2 regions of the Clostridium sp. NSJ-145 genome follow, and region 1 is predicted to be linked to the other one. Evidence: a T-box and tRNA genes for the amino acid it is inferred to sense, from the RefSeq annotation. Region 1 holds a T-box; the other holds one or more tRNA genes.

Region 1 (10,288 bases):
TCTATAGGAGAGAAAGAGCTTAGAGAAATTGCTGAAGAAGGAAAAGATGAAGAGTTAAAATGTCATTTCTGTAATGCTAGCTATGTATTTACAAAAGAAGATATACAAAAATTATTAAATAGTTAATGTTTTACACCACTAAATTGTTATAGTTTAGTGGTGTTTTTTAATAACAAAATATATTCAACTTTTAAGATACTTATACGTATTATATAAAAGAGTAAATTTACAGACATAGTAAGCTGCCTCTATCAATTAACTTGCCTTCATGTAAATAAACTGGAGTAATATCATATTTGTTTAAAAAATGTTTTATTTCTTTTCCATATTTATATTTGTTTAAATTACCAAAAAAGGCTAAAGAGTTATCGGATATTTTTCCACCAACGCCACCAATAAAACCATAATTTAGTCCCGGTAATAATATATCTCCAGGAGGAAGTAGTAAAATATCATAACCTTCAGTTTTTAAAGTATCATATATTCCTTTATCATTTGTTATGATAGCTTTATTTCTAACCGGTAGTATTGAGCATTTAGAATAGCCTTGTTTAACGTTGATGAACTTTTTATTATCCAAGGAAGAGATAAGATTCTTATCTGTATATTTAAAATTATGGATAATATCATCGTCTAATATTGCGGCGTTTAACATGATATTTCCAGGATATTTTTCTGCAAGAGAACTAAAACTTTTTATATAGGTAATATCATATAGTTTAAGTTTTTCAATAAAAGTATCATCAATATCTTTTTGTATAATTATTTTTTTTTCTTTTTTATCAATTATATTTAATTGTATATCTACGTGACCATCAATAGCATCATATAATATTGGATTTTTTGGTACTTCTATAAAGTTTATATTAAGTTTTGATAGCGAATTTTTTTCAGTTGTTGTAGTTCTATAATCAATAAATGCAACCATATAAGCCCACCTTTAATAATTTTAATATAAACGTATATGAAAAATAATAAAAAATCAAGGGTTGTTTACCTAAGATTGATAGTATATAGATAATTTTTTTATACATACTATTATTAAGAAGGGAGTGAAATCTATGATAGTATTGAATTTACGTCGTAATGATGATTTTGATTTCGTAAAAGAGCTACAAGAATTGAGAGACATACTAAAGAAAAAAAACATTACGATAGGGATAGTAGAAAGTTTTGAAGGTGACACTCATTCAGTTAAGGTTATATGTGATGAAAAGTGTTATGACGAAAAAGTTAAAAATACACTTTATTTATATATAAGTAATATATTATATAATATTATACTTGAACAATATAGAAAAAAAGAGATGTTTGACTTTCTAATGGAAAATTACTTTTTTTTAAAGCAAGATGAAATATTAGAAGTTGAAGAGATTATTATGAGCGTTTTAAAAGGGGATTCTACAGTAAATGATGATAGAATGATATATTGTATAAATAAAGTGAATTCTATAATTGAAAAAATAAAAGAATGTTTAGAAGAAAATGAAGAGATTAATATTCAAGGGTTTATAACTTTTAGAATGAAAGAACTAAGGCAAGGGATTGAAGATATAATAGAAAAAGTTGTAGAAGAATACATGGTAGAAAAAGAATATAAGGAATTTGTGAAATTATTAAAATACTTTGTTGATATTCAAGAGAGCAGAATTGATGAAATAAATATTTATATACAAGATGGTGGAGGATATATTATTAAAGATAAATATGGTAATGATATATTTGAAGAATTTATTAAAGAACTTTCAGAGTGTAAGGTAGATACAGAAGCTAATATAGAGGATATTATAATAAGTGGCTTAATTACTAATGCACCTAAAAGTGTAATAATTCATGGGAAAGATAAATGTAATAATAAAGAGTTCATAAATACAATAATTAATGTCTTTGGCGAAAGAGCATATTGTTGTAAAGGATGCAGTGAGTGCAAAATAGTTAAGACAAAAATCTAGTTATGTTATTATTAAGAAAAATATAGTTTCTAATTTTTAGATTTAGGAATTATTAAAATAGATTATTTTAAGGCGACTAGGATAGTCGCCTTTATTATATTACTAATAAAATTTTATACAGTACTATGAAAATAAATGTAAAGATGGTAAAATACATGGAGGACAAATATTACTACCCAACAAATAAAAATAATATATGTAGAGCAAAATAATAAAAGTAGTTAAAATGAAACCTACGAGGTGAGGATATGCAATTTAATTTAAGAAAAAGTAATAAACTTAAAGGAGTACAGATTTTAGCATTAGGTTTCTTAGTAGTGATATTAATAGGTGCTATAATTTTAACGTTACCGATATCATCTGCTACTAGACAATATACTAATTTTTTAGATGCACTATTTACATCAACATCAGCTGTTTGCGTAACAGGGTTAGTAACGCTAGATACTGGAACTCATTGGAGTATGTTTGGTCAAACAATTATTATGCTTTTAATTGAAATCGGTGGCTTAGGATTTATGTCTTTTACAACACTGATAGCAATTATATTAGGTAAAAAAATAACATTAAGAGATAGGTTGATATTACAAGATGCTATGAATACATTTAATATTCAGGGACTTGTAAAGATGGTTCAATATGTATTAACATTTACTATAACTGTTCAACTATCAGGGGCACTTTTATTTTCAACACAGTTTATTCCTAAATATGGAATAGGTAAAGGGATGTTCTATAGTTTATTCCATTCTATTTCAGCTTTTTGTAATGCTGGATTTGACTTGTTTGGTAACTTTTCAAGCTTAACAAGTTATAGTAGTAATTGGGTAGTTATATTAGTAGCTAGTGCTCTAATTATTATTGGGGGTATTGGTTTTGCTGTTTGGATTGAAGTATATAACTTTAAAAGTATGAAAAAACTTTCTATACATTCTAAAATGGTTATTTTAGTTACTGCTATTTTGGTTGTAGGAGGAACAATACTTATGTTTATTTTCGAACATAATAATCCAAATACATTGGCAAATATGAATATAGGAGATAAGCTTGTAAATTCATTTTTTGCAGCTGTAACTCCAAGAACTGCAGGATTTAATTCTATTTCTACAGATGGAATGACAAATGCAGGTAATTTATTAACAATTATACTTATGTTTATAGGTGGATCTCCAGGATCAACAGCTGGAGGAATTAAAACAACTACAATAGGAGTATTAATAGTAACTGTTATTTGTGTTATTAGAGGTCGTGAGGATGCAGAAGCATTTAAAAAAAGATTTCCTAAAGAGTTAGTATATAAGGCTTTTACATTATTTTTTATAGGTGGAGTTTTAGTGATGAGTGCTACTATGCTTTTATCATATACAGAACAAGGAGCATCATTCCTTTCACTTTTATATGAAACTACATCAGCTTTTGCAACAGTAGGATTAACTGTAGGATTAACTCAACAGCTTACTGAAGTAGGTAAGGTTTTAATAATGATAATGATGTATTTAGGTAGAGTTGGCCCATTAACAGTAGTTCTATCATTAATGAGAAACAAAAAAAATAATGGTGTAAAATATCCAGAAGGAAAAATTCTAATAGGTTAGGAGAGTAATTATGTCAAAAAATAAACAATTCGTAGTTATAGGGTTAGGGAGATTTGGAGAGTCTGTTGCAAAGACACTTTATGGATTAGGCCATGATGTATTAGCTATAGATATGGATGAAGATATGGTTCAAGAGATTTCAGACTCTGTAACACATGCAGTACAAATGGATGCAACTGATGAGTCAGCTCTTAGAACGTTAGGGCTAAGAAATTTTGACGTTGCAGTAGTAACAATAGGTTCAAATATACAAGCTAGTGTTATGGTAACACTTCTAGTTAAAGATCTAGGAGTTAAATATATAATAGCAAAAGGACAAAGTGATTTACATGCTAAGGTATTATATAAAATAGGTGCAGATAGAGTAGTATTACCAGAAAAGGATATGGGAGTGAGAGTAGCTCATAATCTTGTATCTGCAAGTATTTTAGATTATATAGAACTTTCACCTGATTATAGTATAATGGAAATGAAAGCTTTAGAAGAGTGGAATGGAAAGAATCTTACAGAGTTAAAGCTTAGAAGTAGGTATGGAATTAACGTAATGGCTATAAAGAAAGATGATGATATAAATATTTCTCCAAGTGCTGATGAAGTTATTTCTTCAGATGATATAATAGTAGCTATTGGATCAGCAGAAGACTTAGCTAAAATAGAAGAAATTATGGCTAAACAAAAATAGAGGTGTATAAGTTGATATCAATAGAAAGTAAAGAAAATGCTTTTTTTAAATTAGCTAAAAAGTTAAAAGATAGAAAAGGTAGAAGTAAAGAACAAAAATATATAATCGAAGGTTTTAGGTTGATACAAGAAGCATTTAAAGCAGGATGCAAAGTAGATTCTATTGTTGTAAATAATGATGGTGCAAAGAAAATAAATCAATATTTAGAACAGTATATAGACTGCGTAAAAGTATATTTAATGGAAGATAGCCTTTTTTCGCAGCTTACTTCAACTGAGAATCCACAAGGTATAATTGCATTATTAGAAATTGAAGATAACAGAGAAAATTTAAATGGTGATTTTTATCTTCTATGCGATAAAGTTCAAGATCCTGGTAATTTAGGAACTATAATTAGAACTGCTCATGCAGCAGGAGTAACTGGAATAATATTAACAAAAGGTACTGTAGATATATATAACGATAAGGTTATTAGATCTACTATGGGTTCTATATTTTATGTTCCAATAATACATGATAATGATTTAACTTTTTTAAAAGGACTAAAAGATGATGGATTTAGCTTAGTTGCTACATCTCTTCAAGAATCTAAGGATTTCTTTAGAGAGGACTTAAGTGGAAAGATAATTCTTTCAGTAGGAAATGAAGGAAATGGTATCAGTGATGAAATATTTGAAATGGCAGATATCAAAGTGAAAATACCAATGCCAGGTGGAGCAGAGTCATTAAATGTAGCTATAGCAACATCAATAATTTTATTTGAAAGAGTTAGACAAAATATATCAAATAAATAAATTTACATAAAACTATTGAAAATATTGTCTTTTAGATGTATAATCAGTTGTAATTTAATATAAAAATACTATGATTGAGAGAGTAGATATAAAGACTTTTTCAGGGAGAAAAGGTCATGACTGTAAGCCTTTTTATTAGAATTTATATTGAAGTTCGCTCAGGAGTACTAGCTGTGAAACAAAGTAGTAGCTAGCGGTTTTTGCCGTTATTAAAATTAAGTTGGATATTTGTTTTATAATAAATATCAATTAGGGTGGTAACGCGGATATTCCGTCCCTTTGTAGGGGGCTGAATATCCTTTTTTTATTGAAAAAAATACCATAATTTAATTCGTTAGAAGGGAGAATACAAATGCAAGAAAAATTATTAGCAATTAAAGAAGCTGCTTTTGATGAAATATCTGCTGCAGAAAATAGTGGAGCATTAGAAGAAATAAGAGTTAAATACCTTGGGAAAAAAGGGGAACTTACTACTATTCTTAGAAGTATGGGAGCTTTATCAAAAGAAGAAAGACCAGTAGTTGGGAAGTTAGTTAATGAAGCTAAAAATGAAGTAGAAGAAAGATTAGAAGAGGTTAGCAAAAAGATTAAAGAAAAAGAAAAGAATGCTAAACTTGCTAGTGAAGTTATAGATATATCGTTACCTGGTAAAAGAAATGTTATAGGGAAAAGACACCCATTAGATTTAACATTAGAAAGTATGAAAGAAATATTTATTTCAATGGGATTTACTGTAGAAGAAGGTCCAGAAGTTGAATTAGATCATTACAACTTTGAAGCATTAAATATACCTAAAGACCATCCAGCGAGAAGTGAACAAGATACTTTTTATATAAACGATAATATAGTACTTAGAACTCAAACTTCTCCAGTTCAAATTAGAACTATGGAAAAACAAGAACCTCCTATAAAGATGATATCTCCAGGGAAGGTTTATAGATCAGATGCTGTAGATGCTACTCACTCACCAATATTCTATCAAATGGAAGGTTTAGTAATTGATAAGGGAGTTACTTTTGCAGATTTAAAAGGAACTTTAGAATTATTTGCTAAAAAGATGTTTGGAGATAAGGTAGTAACTAAATTTAGACCACATCACTTCCCATTTACAGAGCCATCAGCAGAAATGGATGCAACTTGTTTTGTATGTGGTGGTGAAGGTTGTAGAGTATGTAAAGGAAGCGGATGGATTGAAATACTAGGATGTGGAATGGTTCATCCTGAAGTATTAAGAAATTGCGGAGTAGACCCAGAAGTTTATAGTGGATTTGCCTTCGGATTTGGTGTAGATAGAATGGTTATGCTTAAATACGGAATAGATGATATCAGATTATTATACGAAAGTGATATGAGATTTTTAAATCAATTTTAATTAGGAGGTAAAGTGAGATGAAAGTACCATATAATTGGTTAAAAGATTATGCAGAAGTAAATGTAGATGCAGTTACATTAGGTGATAAATTAACTCTTTCAGGTTCAGCTGTAGAAGAGGTTATTATACAAGGTGACAATATAAAAAATGTTGTGACGGGTAAAATTACTAAGATTGAAAAGCATCCAGACGCTGATAGATTAAGTGTATGTCAAGTAAATATTGGGGCTGAAGAAGAAATACAAATAGTTACAGCAGCAACTAATATGAAAGAAGATGATGTAGTTCCAGTTGCTCTTCATAAATCAATTTTAGCTGATGGAACTGAAATTAAAAAAGGTAAGATGAGAGGTGTAGTATCTAACGGAATGTTCTGTTCTGAAGAAGAATTAGGAATTGCTGGAGATGAACCAGTTCATGGATTAATGATATTACCACAAGATGCACCTCTTGGAATGGATATAAAAGAATATTTAGGATTAAATAAAGCTATATTAGATTTTGAAATTACTTCAAATAGACCTGACTGTTTAAGTATAGTTGGTATGGCTAGAGAAACAGCAGCAACGTTAAGAACTTCTTATAAGATGCCAAATATGAGCTATGAAGTTAAGTCATCAGCTAATATTAATGATGAATTAAAAGTTGAAGTTAGAGATGATTTATGTAGAAGATACATGGCTAGAGGTGTTAAAAATGTAAAGGTAATGCCATCGCCAGGTTGGATGCAAGAAAGACTTTTAGAAGCAGGGGTTAGACCTATTAATAACATAGTTGATATAACTAATTTTGTTATGTTAGAGATTGGTCAACCAATGCACGCTTTTGATGCTAGACAAATAGAAAGCGGTAAAATAGTTGTTGAAAAAGCTAAAGATGGAGAAAAGTTCACTACTTTAGATGAAGTTGAAAGAGAATTAACTTCAGATTTCTTAATGATTAAAGATGGAGAAAAGTCTGTTGCTATAGCTGGAATTATGGGTGGATTAAACTCAGAAATTCAAGATGATACAACAGAAGTTATTTTTGAATCAGCAAACTTTGAAGGAACTAATATAAGAGTTAGCTCTAAGAAGTTAAACTTAAGATCTGAAAGTTCTTCAAGATTTGATAAAGATATAGATCCAAACTTAGCTAAACTTGCAATAGATAGAGCTTGTGCACTTATTTGCGAACTAGGTTGCGGAAAAGTTATGGAAGGAACTATAGATGTTTATAATCAAGTTAAAGAAGAAGGTTCTATAACTGTAGACTCAGCTTGGATTAATAAGTTCTTAGGAACAGAGATATCTAAGGAAGAAATGAAAGAAGCTTTAGATTCTCTAGATTTAAAAACAGAGATTAACGGTGAAATGTTAGTAATAACTATACCAACATTTAGAATAGATATAGCTATAAAAGAAGATATTGCTGAAGAAGTAGCAAGAATTTATGGATATGATAAGATTCCAACAACAGTATTTAAGGTATCAACTGAGAGAGAACCTAAATATAAGAATGAATTACTAACTGATAAAGTTGTAGATATAATGATTGGTAGTGGTGTAAATCAATCTATTAGCTACTCATTTGTATCACCTAAGGTATTTGATAAAGTTAATATACCTGAAGATAGTGAACTTAGAAATGTTGTAAAGATAAAGAATCCATTAGGTGAAGATTACAGTGTAATGAGAACTACTACTTTACCATCAATAATGGAATGTTTAGCTAGAAACTACTCTAGAAATAATGATTATGTTAGATTATTTGAAATAGGAAGAGTATATATTCCTAATGAAGTAGAAACTGAGCTACCAACAGAAAAGAATATTTTAACTATAGGTATATATGGAGATTGCGATTACCTTGATCTTAAAGGTATAGTTGAAAATGTAATCGAAGGATTAGGGATAGATAAAGCTAAATATGCTCGTGAAAGTGAAAATCCAAGCTACCATCCAGGAAAAACTGCTGCATTAATGGTTAGAAATAAGAAAGCAGGAGTATTTGGAGAAGTTCACCCAGATGTAACTGAAAATTATGGTATAGATGTAGATTGTTATGTTGCAGAATTAGATTTAGATATGTTATTCCAAGCAGCAACAACTGTAAAGGCATATAAACCATTACCAAAGTTCCCAGCTGTAACTAGAGATATTGCACTTTTATGTGATGACTCTATATTAGTTGCAGATATAGAAGATTGTATAAGAAGAGCTGGTGGAAACTTAGTAGAGAAAGTACAATTATTTGATATCTATAAGGGAGCACAAATACCAGAAGGTAAAAAGTCAATTGCTTACGCTATAGCTTACAGAGATGAAAAGAAAACTTTAGAAGATAAAGATATATCTAAAGTTCACGATAAAATTCTAAAAGCATTAGAACACAAACTAGGAGCTGTGTTAAGATAAGTAAGCCTCCAAATCTTAGATTTGGCAAGGCGAACTTACTCCTTCGACCTAAGGAGAAGGAGTTTCTCATAAAAAATTAAATCACAGATTTAGCTAGTGAAAGTTATACAGAGTATAAATGACGATCCAAATCTTGAAGTTGGATATCGGAATTTATGCATAGCTAAGTAAGCCTCCAAATCTTAGATTTGGCAAGGTGAACTTACTCCTACGAACGTATGTGAGTAGGAGTTTCCTTTTAACTTAAAAACAAAGTAGTAATTCGCTTTTGAATTACTACTTTATTTTTATAAAATATTTATTTAAAACTTTATAAGGGTGATAAGATTCTTTTGATTTTTGCAAACCTTCATGACCACAATCTTCTTCTCTATTTACGTAGATAGTATCACTAAAGCTTGTTTTTAAAAATTCATTATTAATAAAAGCATATACACCACGATAGTTTGCATTACATTTTTCGATATGGATTATTGCTGAATCTTTAAATTTTTCTCCAATTGAAAAACCAACTAACTTGTTATCAACATATAATGCTATAGATTTCAAAGATAAATCATCAAGTGAATATAAAATATTTTTTACAGCTATAGGTTCTATCAATAGCTCTTTAGAGCAAATACATTTTTTATTTTCCCATTTATTTAGAAGATCTAAGCAGTCTTCAATAATTTTTTCATTATTAATAGACGAATAATTGTAGTTGTATAAATTAATAAAATTATTGTAATGATTTCTTTTTTTATGATACTTCTTCCCTTTAAGGTTTATCAAATCACTAGTAAGATAGATATATTCAAATGATTTTTTATTTTCAAGTATTTCTAAGTCATAATTGTTTTTTAGTAGCTCAATATGATCACTATCAATATCACCTAATAGATATTGATAATTTTCATAGTTTGATTTTAAATAATCTAAAGTTTTATATAATGATTCTACATTTTTATAATAAGGCATCATGAAGAAAAAGCCTTTTTCATCATCATATTTTTGAATTACTAAGGTATCGTAAATAGTAGTTAAATTAGTTTTACAAAGGTCTTTCCATAAATATAGTGAATTAAAAGAATATTCATATGAAGATGTATTTATAAAATTAGAATAGTAGTTTATCAAGTTTTTATCTTTATAAGAAATTGGATGTAAATCTAACAAAACTGTCCTCTCCTTTGTGAAAAAATATATATAGTTTATAATATTTTTTTAGAAAAGAGATGGTGATAATTATAATGATATTTAGAAAGATAAATAGAAACTTGTAATTATATATGAATATATGTAAAATATAAAAGAAAAACTATTAAGTATTAATTAATAAATTTCTATTATGAAGAAATAGACATTAAGGAGTAGACAATGAGTAGTATAAATAATAAAGTTTTAGAAGAAAAAATTGGACAACTTAAAAAAGCTATTGAGATAGTTGGTGGACAAGAAGAAATAATAGATAAGTGGAGTAATAATGACAAAATAATGAATTATATTATTACTAAA
Region 2 (7,814 bases), on a different contig from region 1:
TAGCTCAGTTGGTTAGAGCAACCGGCTCATAACCGGTAGGTCCGGGGTTCGAGTCCCTGAAGGTCCACCATTTTTGGGGGTATAGCTCAGTTGGGAGAGCACTTGCCTTGCACGCAAGGGGTCAAGGGTTCGACTCCCTTTACCTCCACCAAAGCTACGAAGTAATTCGTAGCTTTTTTATTTTGTAAAAATTTAATAAAATGTCGTAATATATCTAAAATTTGTGCATTTTATTTATGGGAATATAATAAAAATGAGATATAATTAATGTTATAGAGAGGTAATAAAATATTATTTAGAAATAATATTTAATATGGGGAGTTGAGTCAGGATGAATAATAGGGAAGAACTAGAATTGAGACTTAAAGAATTAAAATTAAAAAAGCGGGAATTAGTGTTAGCTAATAAAAATACGGACAAGATAGATAAAGACATTAAAAACATAGAAATAGAGATAGAGTTATTACTAGAAAATAAAGAATCTAAATAATAAAATGGAGCATAAAAAATAGAATAGTATTGTTATATAAGTATATAAATTAAATTATTATCATATATGTATAAATTTTAGCATATTAATTTCTTAGGTAATAATATTACCATAAATAAATGAGGAGGCAATCTTTATGATAAGAACTGTGGTATGCGAAAAAGAAGGTTGTAGCGGGAATACATTTTTTATAGAGACTGATAATAATAATCTTAAATTAACTTGTAAGAACTGCGGAAGTCAATATGAAATTGATATTAGCTATTATGATTTTACAATGTTATCGAATTGTTCCAAATGTAATAATGATACATTTAAAGTATTTAGAGATTTAGATAGAGAAGGAGTCTATGTTAAATGTGCTGAGTGTGGCTCTACACCAGAAAAGGTATATATAGATTCAGATGGAGTACAAGTTTCTTATGAAATTAAACTTTTAAGTGATATAAAAGAGGTTATGTATTTAATAGAACAAAGGGTTTGTAATTTAGAAATGAGAATTCAAGATTTAGAAAGAGGACAAAGTACTATTGAAGAATCTTTAGCATATGTAAATAAATATTTAATAGATAAAGTGTAAAAATAATTAGGAGAATAAAATGAGAAACAGAAGATTAATAATACGATGGATTGCGTTATTATTCTGGATGGGATTGATATTTTATATGTCAAATCAACCAGGAGATGTATCTAGTAAACAAAGTGGATTAGTATTGAAATTATTTCAGTTTATAGGAATAGATTTAAACAATGAATTAAGTGAGCTTGCAACATTTATAGTAAGAAAAACAGCTCATTTCACAGAATATTTTATATTGTATTTCTTAAGTATTAATGTTATGAAATGTTATTTAAATATAAAAAATACTATTTTTTATTCTTTTATATTTTCATTTTTTTATGCTTGTACGGATGAAATACACCAATATTTTATTCCAGGAAGGGCGATGGCATTTAGAGATGTTTTAATTGATTCAGCTGGAGCTTTATTAGCTATGATTATTGTAAATATAAAGATTAAGATAAATAAGAAAAAAGAGAATAAACTTAACGCAAGTTATTAATTAGTATACTAATTATAATTAAATATAAAAGTCTATTAATAGAATTATATTAGTAATAAATTTGAAGTTAAGTAAAAATGAATTAGAGCAAGGCTTGTACATAAGATTAATTATTGTGTGTAAGTCTTGTTTTTTTATAAATATTTAAATGAAAGTTAGTAATAATATGAACCACTTAATATATAAATTACTTACATAGGGTAATATTCAAATGATTACTCTTATATAAATTGGGAATAATTTTATAATAATTAGGAAAATTAATCATGAATAGGCAATTATGTATAAGTACTATTTTAGAATATAATTTCATAAAAATTAACTATATAATCAATAATATTTAGTAATTTAGATGAAAGCAATCCAAACAAATTCATATAAGAAAGGTGGGTGAAAGATAATACTACTATAAGTATTATCGATGTATTATGAAAGACTATAGCATTAAAAATCTAAGAAATGTAGGTTTAATAGGACACGGAGCTACAGGAAAGACATCTTTAGCAGAAGCACTATTATATTATGCTAATACCACTGACAGATTAGGTAAGATTGAAGATGGAACTACGGTAATGGATTATGATCAAGAAGAAAAGAGAAGAGGAATATCATTATCAACATCTATAGCTTATCTTGAAAATGGTGATACCAAGATAAATTTAGTTGATATGCCTGGATATTTTGATTTTCAGGGAGAAATGGTTCAAGGAATGAGAGCTGTGGACATTGCAACAATTGTTGTATGTGGTGTATCAGGAGTTCAAGTAGGAACTGAAAAAGCATGGGATTACTGCAATAAAATCAAATTACCAAGAGCATTTTTTATAAACAAGTTAGATAGGGAAAATTCTCACTTTGATAAAACCTTAGATGAATTAAAAGAAAAGTTTGGTATGAGTGTTGTTCCTATTCAATATCCAATAGGAAGAGAAAATGATTTTGATGGAATTGTAGATATAATTTCAAAAACTGCTATAAAAGTTGATAAGAAGACTTTAAAGTGTGAAAATATAGATATTCCAGAAGATTTAGTTGATAAAGTTGATGAATGTAAACAAATGTTAATGGAATCTATAGCTGAAACTGATGAGGAACTTTTAGATAAATATTTAAACGATGGTGAATTGAGTGATGAGGATCTTTACTCAGGATTAGTAAAAGGTTGTGCTCAAGGAGATATAGCACCAGTGTTATGTGGAAGTGCTACTAAGTTAGTAGGAATAAAATCATTTATAGATAATATAGTAAATTGTTTTCCATCACCGGAATATTCATTATCACAAAAAGCAAAAAATTCAAGCAATGGTGAAGAGGTTTTCATAAAAGTAGGAGATGATAAGCCATTTTCTGCGATGGTATTTAAAACTATAGCTGATCCATTTGTTGGCAAAATATCTTTATTTAAAGTAATAACAGGAAAGATAGATGGCGATGTTAACGTTTTAAATTCTAATAAGGAAAAAACAGAAAAATTAAATCATTTATTCTTTATGAGGGGAAAAAATCAAGTTCCAGTACAAGAAATAATTGCTGGAGATATTGGAGCAGTTGCTAAACTTCAATATACAGGTACTGGAGATACTTTATGTAGTCAAGATTTCAATATAATGTATGACAAGATTAATTTTCCAACAGCAGTAATGCCAATGTCTATTTTACCTAAGGCTAAAGGTGATGAAGAGAAGATATCTTTAGCACTGTCTAAATTATCAGAAGAAGATCCTGTATTTAAGGTTGAAAGAGATACAGAAAATGCAGAGACTGTAGTTTGGGGATTAGGAGAAACTCATTTAGAAGTTATAGCTAGTAGATTAAAAAATAAATTTGGAGCTGATGTTACGCTACAACAACCTAAGGTACCTTATAGAGAAACTATTAAAGGTAGAGCAGATGTCCAAGGAAAACATAAAAAACAATCAGGTGGGCATGGACAATATGGAGATGTTAAAATTATATTTGAACCAAGAAATGATGGAGAACTTGATTTAGAATTTGTTGATAAAGTAGTTGGAGGAGCTGTACCAAGAAACTTTATTCCAGCAGTTGAAAAAGGATTAAGAGATTGTTTATCAAATGGAGTTTTAGCAGGATATCCTGTTATAGGCTTAAAAGCAACTTTATATGATGGATCTTATCATCCTGTAGATTCATCTGAAATGGCATTTAAAATAGCAGCTTCAATAGCTTACAAAAAAGGATTAGAAGAAGCTAAACCTGTATTATTAGAACCTATTATGAGTGTGGAAATTTTAATACCAGACGAATATATGGGAGATGTAATGGGAGATATAAATAAGAAGAGAGGAAGAGTTATAGGTATGGAGCAAGAAGGAAAGCTTCAAAAAGTTATTGCTGAAGTCCCTATGGCTGAAATGTTTAATTATTCTACAGATTTAAGGTCAATGACCCAAGCAAGAGGAAGCTATGTAAGTAAGTTTGCTAGATATGAAGAAGTTCCTTCAACAGAAGTTTCTAAAATACTAGATGAAGCTAAGAGATTAAAGGAAGAAGCTTAATAAAAAAGCTACCTATATGGTAGCTTTTTTATTATTTTATGAATAAATAAATAATTCTTACATAAAATAATTATATGTAAAGAGTTTGTAAAAATAAGCTGCAAGAAATGGAGGTAAGATATGTCTGATTATAAGATGGATATAAGAGGAGCATTAGGACTTGGAGAATATAGTGATATTCATGATTATATGGGAATAGTTGATAAGAATGATAACTTTACTATAACATTAGATACGAAGAATAAACAGCATATAAGCATAATTACCTCAATGTTAAAAGAAAATGATTTTAATATTTTAGAGCAAGGAATAAGTAGTGGTGGAGATTATTATATAACAGCTAATAAATATAGATAGTACATAACTCTAAAGCACAACAATGCTTTAGAGATTTTTATTGTTAATTATTATATACCTTTATTTGTAAAGAGTATATAATTTAAATTAAGAATATTTAGATATGTGAGGAAGTTATAATATGAAAAATATAGATATCAATAAAGATCTGGAATATATTATTGGTGAAATTTTGATAAAAAATCACTTAACGATTTCCACAGCAGAATCATGTACGGGTGGTATGGTTGCAGCTAAATTAATATCATACCCAGGAATATCAGCTGCTTATTTAGAGGGATCTGTAACATATTCAAATGAAGCAAAGATAAGTAGACTAGGCGTAAGAGAAGAGACATTATTACAATATGGCGCTGTAAGTGAAGAAACAGCAAGAGAAATGGTTAATGGAATTGCAAAGGTAAGTGGATCAAAAGTAGCAATTTCAACTACAGGTTTAGCTGGGCCAGGAGGCGGGTCAATTGAAAAACCTGTAGGATTAGTATATATAGGAATATATTTAAATGGAGAAACAGTAGTGAAAAAATTTAATTTTACTGGAGAAAGAAATGAAATTAGAAAAGAAACTACAATTTCTGCGTTAAAGATGCTTATAGATTTATTAACTAAAAGAGGATATTTATAAAATAAAAAATAATCCCTCTAAATTTAAATGTTATTAAAGGGATTATTTTTGTATATAAATAAAATGGGGGAGAGGCGATTAATTATGAAGTATAATTTACTTCATTAAATATTATTAACAAATAAGATGAGTATTATACAATCTTAAATCAAATTATTACTATATTATCTATGTTGGGGAGGGAATTTATGAAGAAAATAAAAGAGGCTAATATTTATTTTTTAATAATTATGTTATTACAACTATTTTTACCAGTATATATACTTTTTAGAGCTTTAAATATAAATGATATAAGATGGATGTTAACAATAAATCACATAATAATTTTTATAGTACCAGCATTAATATACTTATTAATTACTAAGCAATCACCCAAAAAGGTATTAAGATTAAATAAACTGCATATAAAGGATATTTTTATTGTTATATGTTTAGCTTTTGTATGTCAGCCTATAATGACTTTCTTTTCTTTAATATCACAGTTCTTTTTTGAAAATGAGATAGGAAATTTTGTTGGAGAAATTGTAAATACTCCTTATTGGATATTATTATTATTGATAGCAGTACTTCCGGCAATAACAGAAGAAATAACAATAAGAGGTATAGTGTTATCAGGATATGATAATAAGAACATATATGTAGCTTGTATTGCAACAGGACTTTTATTTGGAATAATGCATTTAGATCCACAACAGTTTCTTTATGCTACAGCATTAGGATTTATTTTAGCATTAGTAGTAAGAATAACCAATAGTATTTTTGCTTCGGCAATAATGCATTTTATTATTAATGGAACATCAATAACTATACAAAAGATAGTATCATTTTTGCCATCTAATGTAGACTCTGAAATTAGTTTAAAAGCAATTTCATTAGGAGAAAAATTAATATTAACGTTTCAATATGGATGTATGGCAATATTATTCGCTTATATAGCATATCTTTTAATAAAGAAGCTTAAGAAGGATAATATAAAACGAGGAACAATAAGTAAAGAAATTTTCTATAGAAAAAACAATGAAGAAAATGTATTTAATATATATTTTATTTTTATAATAGTTATATATTTATTAGTTATGGTAAGACAAGTTACGTCAGGAAATATTTAAAAAATATACAAGCTTAAAAAATCTAAAGGTACTTATGCTTTTAAGCATTTTGTACTTTTAGATTTTTTAATTATTTAACCATCGAATTAGAGTTTGGAAAAATTGTTGAGAAATCATTTTTAGATATCCATCCTCTACAATTAATGTCGCTATCAATTGGAAGATTAACATAAAACCAAAGTAGATTATCTACTAATGCACTATCAAGAATTTTAACTTCCATTTTTATTGATAAGGTATTTAACTTAGGTGAATCTAGTGTCGGAGCTAGATATAACTTAGCACTTGTATTAGTTATCCCAATTTGAGAAGAAGGATTAATAAATTTAATATTTAGAGGCTTATCAATGGTCGCTAATGATCTATGTTGAGTTTTACATTTCCTAAGTTGATTAGAAGTAATCATTAATTGCTTTTTTACTTTAGCAAGCTGTTGATCATAATATAAATATACTCCTGCTATAGCAGATATAAGAATTATAAAAATTACGAATTGCAAATTAACCTCCGATATAAAGTGTTATATATTACAAGTATATTTTTATAATTACAAAAAATACATATTATAAAATTAAATAAATTTATTTGACATAATATAAGTTATTTGGTATAATTGTCTGTGTTAAGGCTCGATAGCTCAGTCGGTAGAGCAGAGGACTGAAAATCCTCGTGTCCCTGGTTCGATTCCTGGTCGAGCCACCAGGAAGCAACTTACATTCGTAAGTTGCTTTTTTCTATTTTTTCTAATTAATACTCAAATTTATTAGAATATTTTCATTTTAATATCAAGAGTAACTTAACTAGTATTTTATAATTATCCTAATGATATGAAATAAATAAAAATTATAAATATAAGGAACTAATTGGATATCTAATGCGTCTAATATGTATAAGCAATTGATAAATAATATTTAGGTAAAGTTAACTTTTAAGTAAGAAATTATTAATAATTATACTATATAATTTAAGTATAGAATTCTGAGGAGGTAATTATGGTTAAGTTTTTAGAAAAAATGATACTTTCAGATAAAGATTATGAATATTTAACTAAAGGAATAGCTATAGGGGTAGGCACTGGAGTTTTAGTTGGAGCTATTATAGGAAACATAACTTTAACTTTTGCTGCTGGTGGAGTAATTGGAATTTTATCAGCATTTATATATTCTATTTATAAAAGAAATAGAATTAGTGATTGAATATTAAAATATATACATAAATTTTACGATAAGAAGAGGTCGTTTAAATATACTGTAACTTAATTTTGAAAAAGATTAATCAAGTAATCAGTTTATTTAAGCGACCATTTTTTTATATATTTTCTATTTGCCAATCTATAGGAGTTTTATTTACTGATTCTAAAAAACTATTTGTTTTAGAAAATGGCTTAGTTCCAAAGAAGCCTCTAGATGCAGATAATGGACTAGGATGTACAGACGTAAGTATTAGATGTCTTTTATTTGTTATAAGGGATTTCTTTTTAATTGCATTATTTCCCCAAAGTATAAAAACTACAGGATCTTCTTTTTCGTTTACTAAGGAAATTATTTTATCAGTAAAGGTCTCCCAACCGATATTTTTATGAGAGTTAGCTTGACTAGCCCTAACAGTCAATGAGGTATTAAGGAGTAGAACACCTTGATCAGCCCATTTTTT

Evidence for each region. The T-box of region 1 lies ahead of pheS (phenylalanine--tRNA ligase subunit alpha). A T-box ahead of a tRNA ligase gene usually reads a tRNA of that ligase, here a tRNA-Phe.
Region 2: it has a tRNA-Phe gene. The T-box ahead of pheS (phenylalanine--tRNA ligase subunit alpha) is inferred to sense a tRNA for this amino acid. The anticodon was not compared.

The regions. Positions count from the first base shown of each region.
Region 1 is NZ_JAJNOS010000001.1:106,906-117,193, reverse strand. Features, by position in the region: gene hslO (Hsp33 family molecular chaperone HslO) at 1-126, shown strand, start outside; gene LQE93_RS00615 (DUF6873 family GME fold protein) at 227-928, opposite strand; gene ytxC (putative sporulation protein YtxC) at 1,062-1,952, shown strand; gene LQE93_RS00605 (TrkH family potassium uptake protein) at 2,201-3,547, shown strand; gene LQE93_RS00600 (potassium channel family protein) at 3,558-4,229, shown strand; gene LQE93_RS00595 (TrmH family RNA methyltransferase) at 4,241-5,023, shown strand; T-box leader at 5,085-5,305, shown strand; gene pheS (phenylalanine--tRNA ligase subunit alpha) at 5,376-6,395, shown strand; gene pheT (phenylalanine--tRNA ligase subunit beta) at 6,413-8,791, shown strand; gene LQE93_RS00580 (DUF2156 domain-containing protein) at 9,068-9,949, opposite strand; gene LQE93_RS00575 (hypothetical protein) at 10,151-10,288, shown strand, end outside.
Region 2 is NZ_JAJNOS010000032.1:341-8,154, forward strand. Features, by position in the region: tRNA gene LQE93_RS16325 (tRNA-Ile) at 1-70, shown strand, start outside; tRNA gene LQE93_RS16330 (tRNA-Ala) at 76-151, shown strand; gene LQE93_RS16335 (hypothetical protein) at 332-490, shown strand; gene LQE93_RS16340 (hypothetical protein) at 627-1,070, shown strand; gene LQE93_RS16345 (VanZ family protein) at 1,090-1,554, shown strand; gene fusA (elongation factor G) at 1,983-4,070, shown strand; gene LQE93_RS16355 (hypothetical protein) at 4,191-4,427, shown strand; gene LQE93_RS16360 (CinA family protein) at 4,549-5,052, shown strand; gene LQE93_RS16365 (CPBP family intramembrane glutamic endopeptidase) at 5,241-6,161, shown strand; gene LQE93_RS16370 (hypothetical protein) at 6,232-6,660, opposite strand; tRNA gene LQE93_RS16375 (tRNA-Phe) at 6,788-6,863, shown strand; gene LQE93_RS16380 (hypothetical protein) at 7,154-7,357, shown strand; gene LQE93_RS16385 (uracil-DNA glycosylase) at 7,470-7,814, opposite strand, start outside.